Linked DNA regions of Dinoroseobacter shibae DFL 12 = DSM 16493. The protein of the gene in region 2 interacts with the protein of the main gene of each other region in a pairwise test. Links are inferred from orthologs where the notes say so. Each region holds a gene or a part of one and is shown on either strand. Other genes may lie near its edges.

Evidence for each region. Proteins that work in one complex are often made in the same cells at the same time.
Region 1: the proteins of lpdA (region 2) and DSHI_RS12625 interact in binary tests that used the Escherichia coli proteins (3 or more experiments, as listed by UniProt). The link is inferred for Dinoroseobacter shibae DFL 12 = DSM 16493 from one-to-one orthologs.

The regions. Positions count from the first base shown.
Region 1 is NC_009952.1:2,632,443-2,638,149, forward strand. The notes cover bases 1,316-4,392. They hold DSHI_RS12625 (ATP-dependent helicase), read right to left. Parts: upstream 4,022-4,392; coding sequence 1,610-4,021; downstream 1,316-1,609. Other genes in these bases: DSHI_RS12620 (EthD family reductase), read left to right, coding at 1,316-1,573; DSHI_RS12630 (alpha-hydroxy acid oxidase), read left to right, coding at 4,124-4,392. Also shown: DSHI_RS12615 (SDR family oxidoreductase), read left to right, coding at 1-826; DSHI_RS23000 (hypothetical protein), read left to right, coding at 918-1,040; more of DSHI_RS12620, read left to right, coding at 1,265-1,315; more of DSHI_RS12630, read left to right, coding at 4,393-5,293; DSHI_RS12635 (pyruvate carboxylase), read left to right, coding at 5,335-5,707. UniProt on the Escherichia coli protein: A helicase with DNA-dependent ATPase activity. Unwinds DNA duplexes with 3'-5' polarity. Translocates on single-stranded DNA with 3'-5' polarity. Initiates unwinding more efficiently from a nicked substrate than double-stranded DNA.
Region 2 is NC_009952.1:2,072,076-2,077,634, forward strand. The notes cover bases 1,428-4,356. They hold lpdA (dihydrolipoyl dehydrogenase), read right to left. Parts: upstream 3,799-4,356; coding sequence 2,056-3,798; downstream 1,428-2,055. Other genes in these bases: DSHI_RS10015 (sulfotransferase family protein), read right to left, coding at 1,428-1,796; aceF (dihydrolipoyllysine-residue acetyltransferase), read right to left, coding at 3,811-4,356. Also shown: DSHI_RS21390 (hypothetical protein), read right to left, coding at 1-758; more of DSHI_RS10015, read right to left, coding at 864-1,427; more of aceF, read right to left, coding at 4,357-5,085; aceE (pyruvate dehydrogenase (acetyl-transferring), homodimeric type), read right to left, coding at 5,167-5,559. UniProt on the Escherichia coli protein: Lipoamide dehydrogenase is a component of the glycine cleavage system as well as of the alpha-ketoacid dehydrogenase complexes.

The sequences.
Region 1 (5,707 bases), 560 kb from region 2 along the record:
CACCCTTCTGGGGCTCGGCGCCACCGGGCTCACCGGCGCCACTGTCACCGCCGCAACCGCCCAGACCGCGCCCTCCCGCCCCTTGGCGGGCAAGGTCGCCATCGTGTCCGGGGCACGCAACAACATGGGGCGGGCCTTCGCTATCAAGATGGGCGAGATGGGCGCCGACGTGGTGGTCCATTACCACCGGGCGGAAACCCTCGACCAGGCCGAAGACACCGCCCGGCTGGTCGAGGCCGCAGGCGGGCGCGCAGCCCTGACCATGGGGAATCTTGGCCAAGTCGAGAACGTGCGCGCCATGTACGACACCGCCGAGCAAGCCTTCGGCGGGGTGGATATCGTGATCAATAACGCAGGCGCCATCCTCAAGAAACCGATGGCGGAATTCACCGATGCCGAGTTCGAGCAACTCGACGCGATCAACAACCGGGCCCTGTTCTATTCCCTGCGCGAAGCCGCCCTGCGGATGCGCGACGGCGGGCGGATCATCAACATCGGCACCTCGCTGAAGGCCGGGGCCGCGCCAGGCTACACGATCTATTCCGGCACCAAGGCCCCGGTGGAGGAATACTCCCGCATGCTCGCCAAGGAGTTGGGGCCGCGCCTTATTACCGTGAACACCATCGCCCCGGGCCCCGTGGACACGCCGTTCTTCCACGCCCAAGAAACCGAGCAGAGCGCAGCATTCGCAGCGCGGCTCTCGACCGAGCAGCGGCTGGGCCGGATCGAGGATATCGCGCCTCTCGCGGGCTTTCTCGCCAGTCCCGAGAGCCAGTGGATCAACGGCCAGACCGTCTGGATCAACGGCGGCTACCTGACCCGCTGACAGGCCCGCCCGATCCTCTCGCCCCCGCCCCGCGACGCACATCCGGGCGGGGGCGGCGACCCCCCGACACCAAACCGACAGGAGACAGGCCATGAGCCACCAAGACGCCAAAAACCGCACCGCTTATCGCCGGATCGCCCTGCGCAGCCTCGCCACGTTTTCCGGGCTGGTTCTGGCCCAGACCCTCGCGGCCGGGCTGGTGTTTTCCCTCTGATCCCGCCACGGCGCCCAAGCCCGTTCGAACGGGCTTGAGCACGCGATTTGCAAATCGCGTTGCAAGCGCCTTCCAAGGCGCTTGTCCAAGCCGCTTCGAAGCGGCTTCTCCCGCCTCAGCCGCCGCGCTTTGCGCCGGACAACCAGAACGTCCCGCTTGTCGCGCCCCGCTGATTGGCTACGGTGATGTCCGTCGGCACACCGCCGAATGAGGAGGACGCCCCCATGCCCATGACCCTGCAAGTGCTCTACCCCACCGAAGGTGGTACCAGCTTCGATTATGCCTATTACACCGGCAAACACATGGAGATCGTAACCGAACACATGTCCGCGCATTTCGACAGCGTGCTGGTGACCCGCGGCCTCGCGGGCGGCCCCGACACCCCGCCCGGCTTCCACGCGGTCGCCACCTTCACCTTCGCCGACCAGGCCGCGCTCGACGCCTGCCTTGCTGCCGCGGGTCCTGCGGTCGGGGACATCCCGAATTTCTACAGCGGTCAGCCCCAGATGCTCATCGGCGAACAGATCGGCTGACCGGCGCGCGGACGGGGTGTCGGGCAGGCGCGCCGCTCAGAACGGCACGTCATCCGCCCTGTCCGCCGCAACCACGAATTTCGCCACCAGCTTCTTGACCCCGGCCTTGTCGAAGGCGACCTCCAGCTTGTCGCCTTCGATCCCCGTCACCGCGCCGTAGCCGAATTTCTGGTGAAACACCCGGTCGCCGAGCCCATGGGCCGGCACCGCCGTCGCGTCGATCACCATGTTGCGCGCCTCGCGCGGCTGGCTCGTGCCCCGTGCGCCCGCGCGCGCCTGCATCCGCCGCCAACCTGGCGAATTGTAGACATTCGCCTCCGCCGCCTTGGTTTCCAGTTGGGAGCCGGCAAAGACCCCGTCCGGCATTGCCCCCGGCGCAGCCGCGCCATAGCCGCCGCCATAAAGCCCCGGCGGGGTCAGCACCTCGACATGGGCCTCGGGCAGCTCGTCGATGAACCGCGAGGGCATTTGATCCTGCCATCGACCAAAGACTCTCCTGTTGCTCGCGAAAGAGATAGTGCAGAGTTCCTCGGCGCGAGTGATGCCGACGTAGGCCAAGCGGCGCTCCTCATCGGCTTCTCGGCCTATTTCGACCTTGCCTGTCTGATCGTCTATCGAACGTTGCGACGGGAATATGCCGTCCTCCCAGCCCGGCAGGAACACGGCCGGAAACTCCAGCCCCTTGGCCGCGTGCAGGGTCATGATCGACACCTGCGGCCCCGCATCGCCCTTGTCGTTGTCCATGACCAGCGAAACATGCTCCAGGAACCCCTGCAGGTTCTCGAACCCCTCCAGGGCCTTAACCAGTTCCTTGAGGTTCTCCAGCCGCCCCGGCGCCTCCGGCGTCTTGTCGTTCTGCCAATGGGTGGTGTAGCCGCTCTCGTCCAGGATCACCTGGGCCAGCTCCACATGGTTCGCACCGTCCCGCGCCGCCGCCGACCAGCGGTCCAACCCGTCGATCAGCAGCCGCAATTCCGCGGCCCCCTTGCCGCCCAGCCCCTTGGCCGCCAGCAATATCCGCGCGCCTTCCTTGAGCGGCACGCCATTGGCCCGCGCGGCCGCCTGGATCTTCGCTTGGGCCTTGTCGCCCAGACCCCGCTTGGGGGTGTTCACGATCCTCTCGAAGGCCAGGTCGTCCTCGGGGCTGGTGACCACGCGGAAATAGGCCATGGCATCACGGATCTCCATCCGCTCGTAGAACCGCGGGCCACCGATCACCTTGTAAGGCAGCCCGATGGTCAGGAACCGGTCCTCGAAGGCGCGCATCTGGTGGGAGGCACGCACGAGGATCGCGATCTCGTTCAACGCGAAGGGCCGCATCCCGCGCGTGCCGTTCTGCATCGACTCGATCTCTTCACCGATCCAGCGGGCCTCTTCATCCCCGTCCCAATGGCCGATCAGGCGGACCTTCTCGCCCTCTTGCGCATCGGTCCACAGCTCCTTGCCGAGCCGCCCCTTGTTGCCGGAAATCACCCCGGAGGCCGCGGCCAGGATATGGGGGGTGGAGCGATAATTCTGCTCCAGCCGGATGACAAGCGCGCCGGGGAAATCCTTCTCGAAGCGCAGGATGTTGCCCACCTCGGCCCCGCGCCAGCCATAGATCGACTGGTCGTCATCACCCACGCAGCAGATATTCTTGTGCCCGCCCGCCAGAAGCCGCAGCCAGAGATACTGCGCGACGTTCGTATCCTGGTACTCGTCCACCAGGATGTAGCGGAACCAGCGCTGGTACTGCGCCAGCACGTCCTCGTGTTTCTGGAATATCCCCACCACATGCAGCAGCAGATCGCCGAAATCCGTGGCATTCAGGGTCTTCAGCCGCTCCTGATAAGCGGCATACAACTCCACCCCGCGGGAATTGAAGGCCGACGCCTCGGCGGCGGGCACCGCATCCGGCGCCCAGGCGCGGTTCTTCCAGCCATCGATGATGTGCGCCAGCTGCCGCGCGGGCCAGCGTTTCTCGTCGATATTCTCGGCGACGATGATCTGCTTGAGCAGCCGGACCTGGTCGTCGGTGTCCAGAATGGTGAAGTTCGACTTCAACCCCACTAGTTCCGCATGCCGGCGCAGCAGCTTCACGCCGATCGCGTGGAAGGTGCCGAGCCAGGGCATCCCCTCCACCGGCTGGTTCATCAGGGTCGCCACCCGCTCCTTCATCTCGCGGGCGGCCTTGTTGGTGAAGGTCACCGCCAGGATCTCGTTCGGCCGCGCCGTCCCTGTCAGCAGCAGATGCGCGATCCGGCATGTCAGCGCCTTGGTCTTGCCCGTGCCCGCGCCTGCGAGCATCAGAACCGGACCGTCGAGCGATTCAACCGCCTGCCGCTGGGCCGGGTTCAACGTGTCGAGATAGGGGGCCGCCCGCGCCCCTGCGGCCTGTGCTCGGGCGCGCGCCGACAGGGACAGGGCCGCGCCCTTCTCGAACGCATCGGAGTCGTCAAAACTGTTCATGCCTCTGACCATAGCGCGAAGCCCCCCGGGGGGAAAGCTATGTTCCACATCTGTTCGCAATTCCGTCATTGCGCAATCAGATGAATGGATTAGCAAGGGCGCATGGATTTCGACACGACCCATCCGGCCATTTCCGACCTGCGGCGCGCAGCACGGCGCCGCATCCCCGGCTTCGTGTTCGAATATCTCGACAGTGCCACGGGCGACCGCGAGATCGGGGTGCAGACCACGCGCGCGGCGCTCGACGCGATCCACCTGCTGCCCGGCATCCTGCACGGGCAGATCACGCCGGAGCTCGAAACACCACTGCTCGGCCAGACCTATGCCCGCCCCTTCGGCATCGCCCCCGTGGGCATGTCCGGGCTGATCTGGCCCGATGCGGAACGGCTCCTGGCCGCGGAGGCCGCGACCGCGCGCATTCCCTATGGCCTCTCGACCGTGGCCACGCAGACGCCCGAACGGGTCGGCCCCGTGGCGGGCGAGATGGGCTGGTTCCAACTCTACCCCCCCGCCGACCCGGGCATTCGCGACGACATCATGGCCCGCGCCCGCGCCTCCGGCTTCGGCACCCTGGTGCTGACCGTGGACGTGCCCGCCGACAGCCGCCGGGAGCGCCAGCGCCGTGCCAACCTGACCATTCCGCCGAAGATCACCCCGCGCATGATCTTCCAGATGATCCTCCACCCGACCTGGGCCCTCGGGATGGCGCGGCACGGCACACCGTCGCTGAAACTCGCCGAGAGCTATGTCGAGAAAACGGGCGCTGCCAGCTACATGGCCCATGCGGGCAAGGCGATCCGGGGCGCGCCGGACTGGGCCTACCTGGACGCGGTGCGCGCGGGCTGGGACGGGCCGCTGGTGGTCAAGGGCGTGCTGCGACCCGAGGATGCGGTGCGCCTGCGCGCCGCCGGGGTCGACGCGATCTGGGTCTCGGACCATTCCGCCCGGCAGTTCGAGGGCGGCCCCGGCGCCATCACCCAACTGCCCGCGATCCGCCGCGCGGTCGGCCCCGACTGCCCGGTGATCTACGACAGCGGGATCGAAGGCGGGCTCGACATCCTGCGCGCCGTGGGGCTGGGGGCGGATTTCGTCATGCTGGGCCGGGCGTGGCATTTCGCGCTCGCAGGCCTCGGCCCGGCAGGCGTGCGCCACCTGATCCACATCCTGACCCAGGACCTGGTCACGAACATGCAAATCTGCGGCATTGCCAAGCTCGCCGACTTCCGCGACCAATTGGCTACCCACTCCTACGGGGTTTCAGGACAGGCCTGAACGCCCTATACGGACAATAAAGTTTACCAATGAGGGCCTCCATGACTGATTTTCAGAAGATCCTGATTGCCAATCGCGGCGAGATCGCCATCCGGGTGATGCGCGCGGCCAACGAACTGGGCAAGAAAACGGTCGCGGTCTATGCCGAGGAAGACAAGCTCTGCCTGCACCGGTTCAAGGCAGACGAGGCCTACAAGATCGGCGAGGGGCTCGGCCCGGTCGCGGCCTACCTGTCGATCGACGAGATCATCCGCGTGGCGAAGCTCTCGGGCGCGGACGCAATCCATCCGGGCTACGGCCTGCTGTCCGAGAACCCGGATTTCGTGGATGCTTGCGTCGCCAACGGCATCGCCTTCATCGGGCCCAGGGCCGAAACCATGCGCGCGCTCGGCGACAAGGCCTCCGCGCGCCGGG
Region 2 (5,559 bases):
AAGAAGCCCACGATCCCGTAATCGCCGTAGCGGTCCGTCACCCGCACCAGCCCCGCATGCACCCCCGAGGTTGCCAGGAGCGCGTCCAACTCCGCCCGCGCCTCCGGCGTCTCCACCCGATTCTTGGTGAAGTTCAGCTGGTTCGTGCGATTGATCAGCTCCAGAACCCGGTCCATATGCGGCTCCAGATCGGTCAGGATCTCGACCCGGATCTGCGATTGGCGCAGGAACGCCATGTTGTCGAGCGCGCCCTCGGCTTGCGCGGCCTGCTTGGTCTCCAGCATCTTGTATTGGGCCAGTCGGGAATGGGCGCGGTCGTCCTTGCCCTTCATCTGCGGCAGATCGAGCAGCCCGGCGAGCGGCTGGGTCGCATCCACGCACATCAGCCCCTCGTTGAAGAACGCGGCCTCTTCGAGGTTCATGTGATTGTCGTCGAGAAACACCACGTTCGGCGCCCGCAACCCCATGGCCGACAGCATGGTCTTGATCGCCTGGCCTTTCGGGGTCCAGTCGATATGGGGAAACACGATGTAGTCCCAGACGCCGAGCCTCTCCAACTCCGCCTTGGCGGTGTCGAAATCGTTCTTGGAACAGATCGACGACATGATCCCGCGATCCGCGAGCGTCTTGATCATCTCTGCATGGGCCGGGATCGGCGTAATGCCCCCTTCGGACAAGGTGCCCTGCCAGAAGGTCTCGTCCAGGTCCCAGATCACCAGCTTGACCTGCGCCGTTATCGCCTCGAATCCCGTGCTCACCGATCCGTTCCTCTCATGCGTGCGTGGTCAGGTCCCGACCGGGCCTGCCAAACTCAACCACGGTTTGACACGAATTTGCAAACCAATGGTTTCCCGACGCGGGTTTCAGCCCCCCTGCGCCGGCCCGCCATCCTCATAGCCGAAAAATTGCGCCATTTCGATCACGTGATCGGCGAACCCGACCCCATCCTCGCGCCAGGGCAAAGGCCCGCTCAGCCGCTCGGGCTTGATGGTGTAGGGCCGCAGGGCCGGGTTGTCCTGGTAGCTCGGGTCGCCCCCCCATTGGGCATTCTGTGGCCCGGGCCGGGCGAAGGGCGAGGTTTCGGGGTGCTTCATCGCCTCGATCGCCGCAGGGCCCGTATCCACCCCGAGCCAGGCGCAGATCCGCGCCAGCCAGGTGTCGGGATCGGCCAGCAGGTCCTCGCCGCGCAGCCGCATCTGCCGATCCGCCGGAATGGTGTCGAGGAAGTTCAGCAGCCGCTCATGGGCCTCGAACCAATGCACCTGCGGATCCAGAACCGGCGGGTCCATGCGCCGGTCCCAGGAGTCGCCCACGGGCGAGCGCAGGATCATCGTGTACCACTTCGCGTCGATCATCGACCGGCCGGCGGACATCGGGTGGCGGGTGATGTGGATGTATTTCGCCCCGGGCAGGATCTGCTCCTGCCGGAACGGAAAATGCGCATCCGCCGCGATTGCCGGGCTTTTCTCGACGATCGCTTTCGGCGCCACCATGTCCTGGAGCGCCGCCATCAACTCCCGCGTGGTCATGTCCCGGTTTGCGTGCAGAAAGGCGCGCATCTCCTCCACGCCCCTTGCGGTGACCTCGCCAAACTCCAGCTGCGCCATGGCCCGCACAATCCCGTGGGCCAGCCCGTTGCGACCGCCCATGGTCATGGCCAGAAACTCCCCCACCGTGTCGCCCAAGGCCAGGTTCAGCTCCGGCATCCCGTAATGTTGCGGATGCTGGCCAAGCATCCCCGCGGCAACGGTCGTGAAAGAGCGGCCGGGGCCAAGCAGAACGACGGGATCGGGCATGAAATCAACCTCTGAAATGGGGCGCACCGGGGCCGGGCACCGAAAATCCTGGATAAACGCACAGAACCACAGCCCCCGTGCTGCGCAAAGCGCCGGGACCGGAATTCGCGGCAAACGGGACAAACTGTGGCAGCCCCGCGCGCCCGGACCGCGCCGCACTGCCGGTTCTGGCACGCCCCGGTTAACAAATCCCCGCACCCCCAACGCAAGACGCCGCGCCCCGGGGGGCACGGCGTCCGGGTCTTGACCCTAAGAGAGCCTAGTGGGCCTTTTTCTTCTTCGGCGGCATCAGGTCGGTGATCGTGCCCTCGAACATCTCGGCGGCGAAATTCACCGTCTCCGACAGGGTCGGGTGCGGGTGGATGGTGTGGCCCAGATCGACCGCATCCGCGCCCATTTCGATGGCCAGCGCCACCTCCGAGATCAGATCGCCCGCATTGGTGCCCACGATGCAGGCCCCGATCACCCGGTCGTCCTCGGGGTCGAACAGCAGCTTCGTAATCCCCTCGGACCGGCCATTGGAAAGGGACCGCCCCGACGCCGCCCAGGGAAAGACCCCCTTCTCGTAGGCGATGCCCTTGGCCTTGGCGTCGGTCTCCGTCACGCCGCACCAGGCGACCTCAGGGTCGGTATAGGCCACGGAGGGGATCAGCCGCGCATCGAAATGGCGGTTGTGACCCGCGCAGACCTCTGCCGCGACCTTGCCCTCATGCACCGCCTTGTGCGCCAGCATCGGCTGGCCCACCAGGTCACCGATGGCGAAGATATGCGCAACACCCGTGCGCTGCTGGCTGTCCACGGCGATGAAGCCGCGCTCGTCCACGGCGACCCCGGCCTTCTCGGCATCGATCAGCGCGCCGTTCGGCTTGCGCCCCACGGCCACGAGCACCTTGTCGAAGGTGTCCGTGGTGAGCTCACCCTTGGCGTCCTCGAAAGTGACCTTCAGCCCCTTCTTGAGCGCCTCGACCCCGGTCACCTTGGTCTTGAGCAGGATGTTCTCGTACCGGCCCTCGATCCGCTTGTGCAGCGGCTTGACGATGTCCTTGTCGGCCCCCGGCATCAGCTGATCCATGAACTCGACCACGGTGATGTCCGAGCCCAGCGCATCATAGACACAGGCCATTTCCAGCCCGATGATACCGCCGCCCAGGATCAGCATCCGCTTGGGGATGTCCTTGAGCTCCAGCGCGCCGGTGCTGTCGATGATCCGGTCATCCTCGGGCAGAAACGGCAGGTTCACCGGCTCGGAGCCTGCCGCGATGATGCACTGGTCGAAGCTGACCGTCGTGACGCCATCCTCGCCTTCCACCGCGATCATGTTCGGCCCGGTGAACTTGCCATAGCCGGTGACGACCTCGACCTTGCGGCCCTTGGCCAAACCGCTCAGGCCGCCGGTCAACTGACCGATCACGCTGTCCTTGAAGGCGCGCAATTCGTCCAGATCCACCTTCGGCTTGCCGAAACTGACGCCGTGCGCGCCCATCTCTTCAGCCTCGGTGATGACCTTGGCGACATGCAGAAGCGCCTTGGACGGAATACAGCCGACGTTGAGGCAGACCCCACCCAGAGACGGGTAGCGCTCGATCAGAACCACCTTCTTGCCCAGATCCGCCGCCCGGAACGCCGCGGTGTAGCCCCCGGGGCCGGAGCCCAGCACCACCACCTCGCCATGCACATCCCCCGGGCCGGTCGCGGTACCGGTCGCGGCCACGGCCTCGGGGGCAGCGGCGGCTGCGGGGGCCTCATCAGCCCCTTTCGGGGCTTCTTCGGCGCCTGAACTCTCGAACACCATGATCACGGTGCCTTCCGAGACGTTGTCGCCCTCGGCCACCTTGATCTCCTTGACGACACCGGCGGCCGGTGACGGCACCTCCATGGTCGCCTTGTCACTCTCCAGCTCGATCAGCGGGTCTTCCTCGGCCACCGTGTCGCCCACGGCCACAAGGATCGAGACGACCGGCACATCGGTGAAATCCCCGATATCGGGTACTTTAATGTCCATCGGTCCGTCTCCTTACCACATCAACTTGCGCATATCGCCGAGCAGGGTCTTGAGCGTCACGCAGAACCGCGCCGCCAGGGCCCCGTCCACCGCCCGGTGGTCATAGCTCAGCGAGAGCGGCTGCATCAGGCGCGGCACGAACTCCTCGCCATTCCAGACCGGCGCCATCTTCGAGCGTGTCAGGCCCAGGATCGCCACCTCGGGTGCGTTGACGATGGGCGTGAAGGACGTCCCGCCAATCCCGCCGAGCGACGAGATGGTGAAGGTCGCGCCCTGCATGTCCGGCCCCTTCAACTCACCCGCACGGGCCTTGGCCGACAGCTCCATCAGCTCCTTGGAAATCTCCACCAGCCCCTTGCGGTCCGCATCCTTGATCACCGGCACCATCAGCCCGTTGGGCGTGTCCGCCGCAAAGCCGATATTGTAGAACGCCTTCTTGATCAGCTTGTCGCCGTCGGGATGGATCGAGCTGTTGAATTCCCAATGGGTCTTCAATGCCGAGACGCTCGCCTTGATCACGAAAGACAGAAGCGTCACCCGGTAGCCGTCTTCCTTGGCCTGGGTGTCCATCTCCTTGCGGTACTTGTCGAGATCGGTGATGTCCGCCTCGTCGTTATGGGTGACGTGCGGGATGTTCAGCCAGGACCGGTGCAACGCAGGGCCGGAAATCTTCTTGATCCGCGGCATCTCCACGTCCTCGACCGGGCCGAATTTCGAGAAATCCACCACCGGGATCGGCGGAATACCCATGCCCCCGGACGCAGCCCCCCCCTTGGCGGGTGCAGGCGCCGTGCTGGATTTCAGATAGGCGGTCACATCCTCGCGCAGGATGCGCCCCTTGCGGCCGGTGCCGTTGACCTTGCTCAGATCGATCTCCAGGGACCGGGCGAAGGCCCGCACCGAGGGGCTCGCATGGGCCTTGCCGAAGCCCGCATCGGTCACCGGCGCAGGCTTGGGGTCGGTGGGGGCCGCGGGCGCGGCAGCGGACGGGGCCGCGGGCGCCGAGGCGGCTGGTGCCGAAGGCGCCGGCTCCGAGGCGCCCGCCGCGCCATCTTCGGCCTCCATCATCATGATCAGCGTACCTTCGGAAACGGTATCGCCCTCGGCCACCTTGATCTCGACCACCTTGCCCGCAACGGGGCTGGGCACTTCCATGGTCGCCTTGTCGCTCTCCAGTTCCAGCAAGGGGTCTTCTTCGGCGACCACATCGCCGACCGAAACCAGGATGCTGACCACCGGAACATCGGTGAAATCGCCGATATCGGGCACGTTTACTTCGATTGCCATTGTCTTGTCCTTCTCATTCCCTGGCATCCGCCGGCCCTGTCCCGCGCCGCGCGCAGGCCGGGCCGGACGGACGCGTCCCGATCACACCAGACGGGGGTTCGGCTTGTTGCTGTCGATCTCGTACCGGGCGAGCGCCTTTTTCAGCACCGCATCGGTGACGGTCCCCTGCCTGTGCAGCGCGACCATGGCCGCGGCGGCGATGTGGTTGGAATCCACCTCGAAGAACCGGCGCAGGTTGACCCGGCTGTCGGACCGCCCGAACCCGTCGGTGCCCAGGACCGTGAAGTCCTGCGGCACGAACGCGCGGATCTGTTCGGCATAGTTCTTCATGTAATCGGTGGCCGCGATGACCGGTCCGGTCACCCCTTCAAGCTGTTGCGTGACAAACGGCACCTTCTGATCTCCAAGGGGGTCGAGCCGGTTGGCCCGTGCGCAATCCTGCCCGTCGCGGGCCAGCTCGTTCATCGAGGTCGC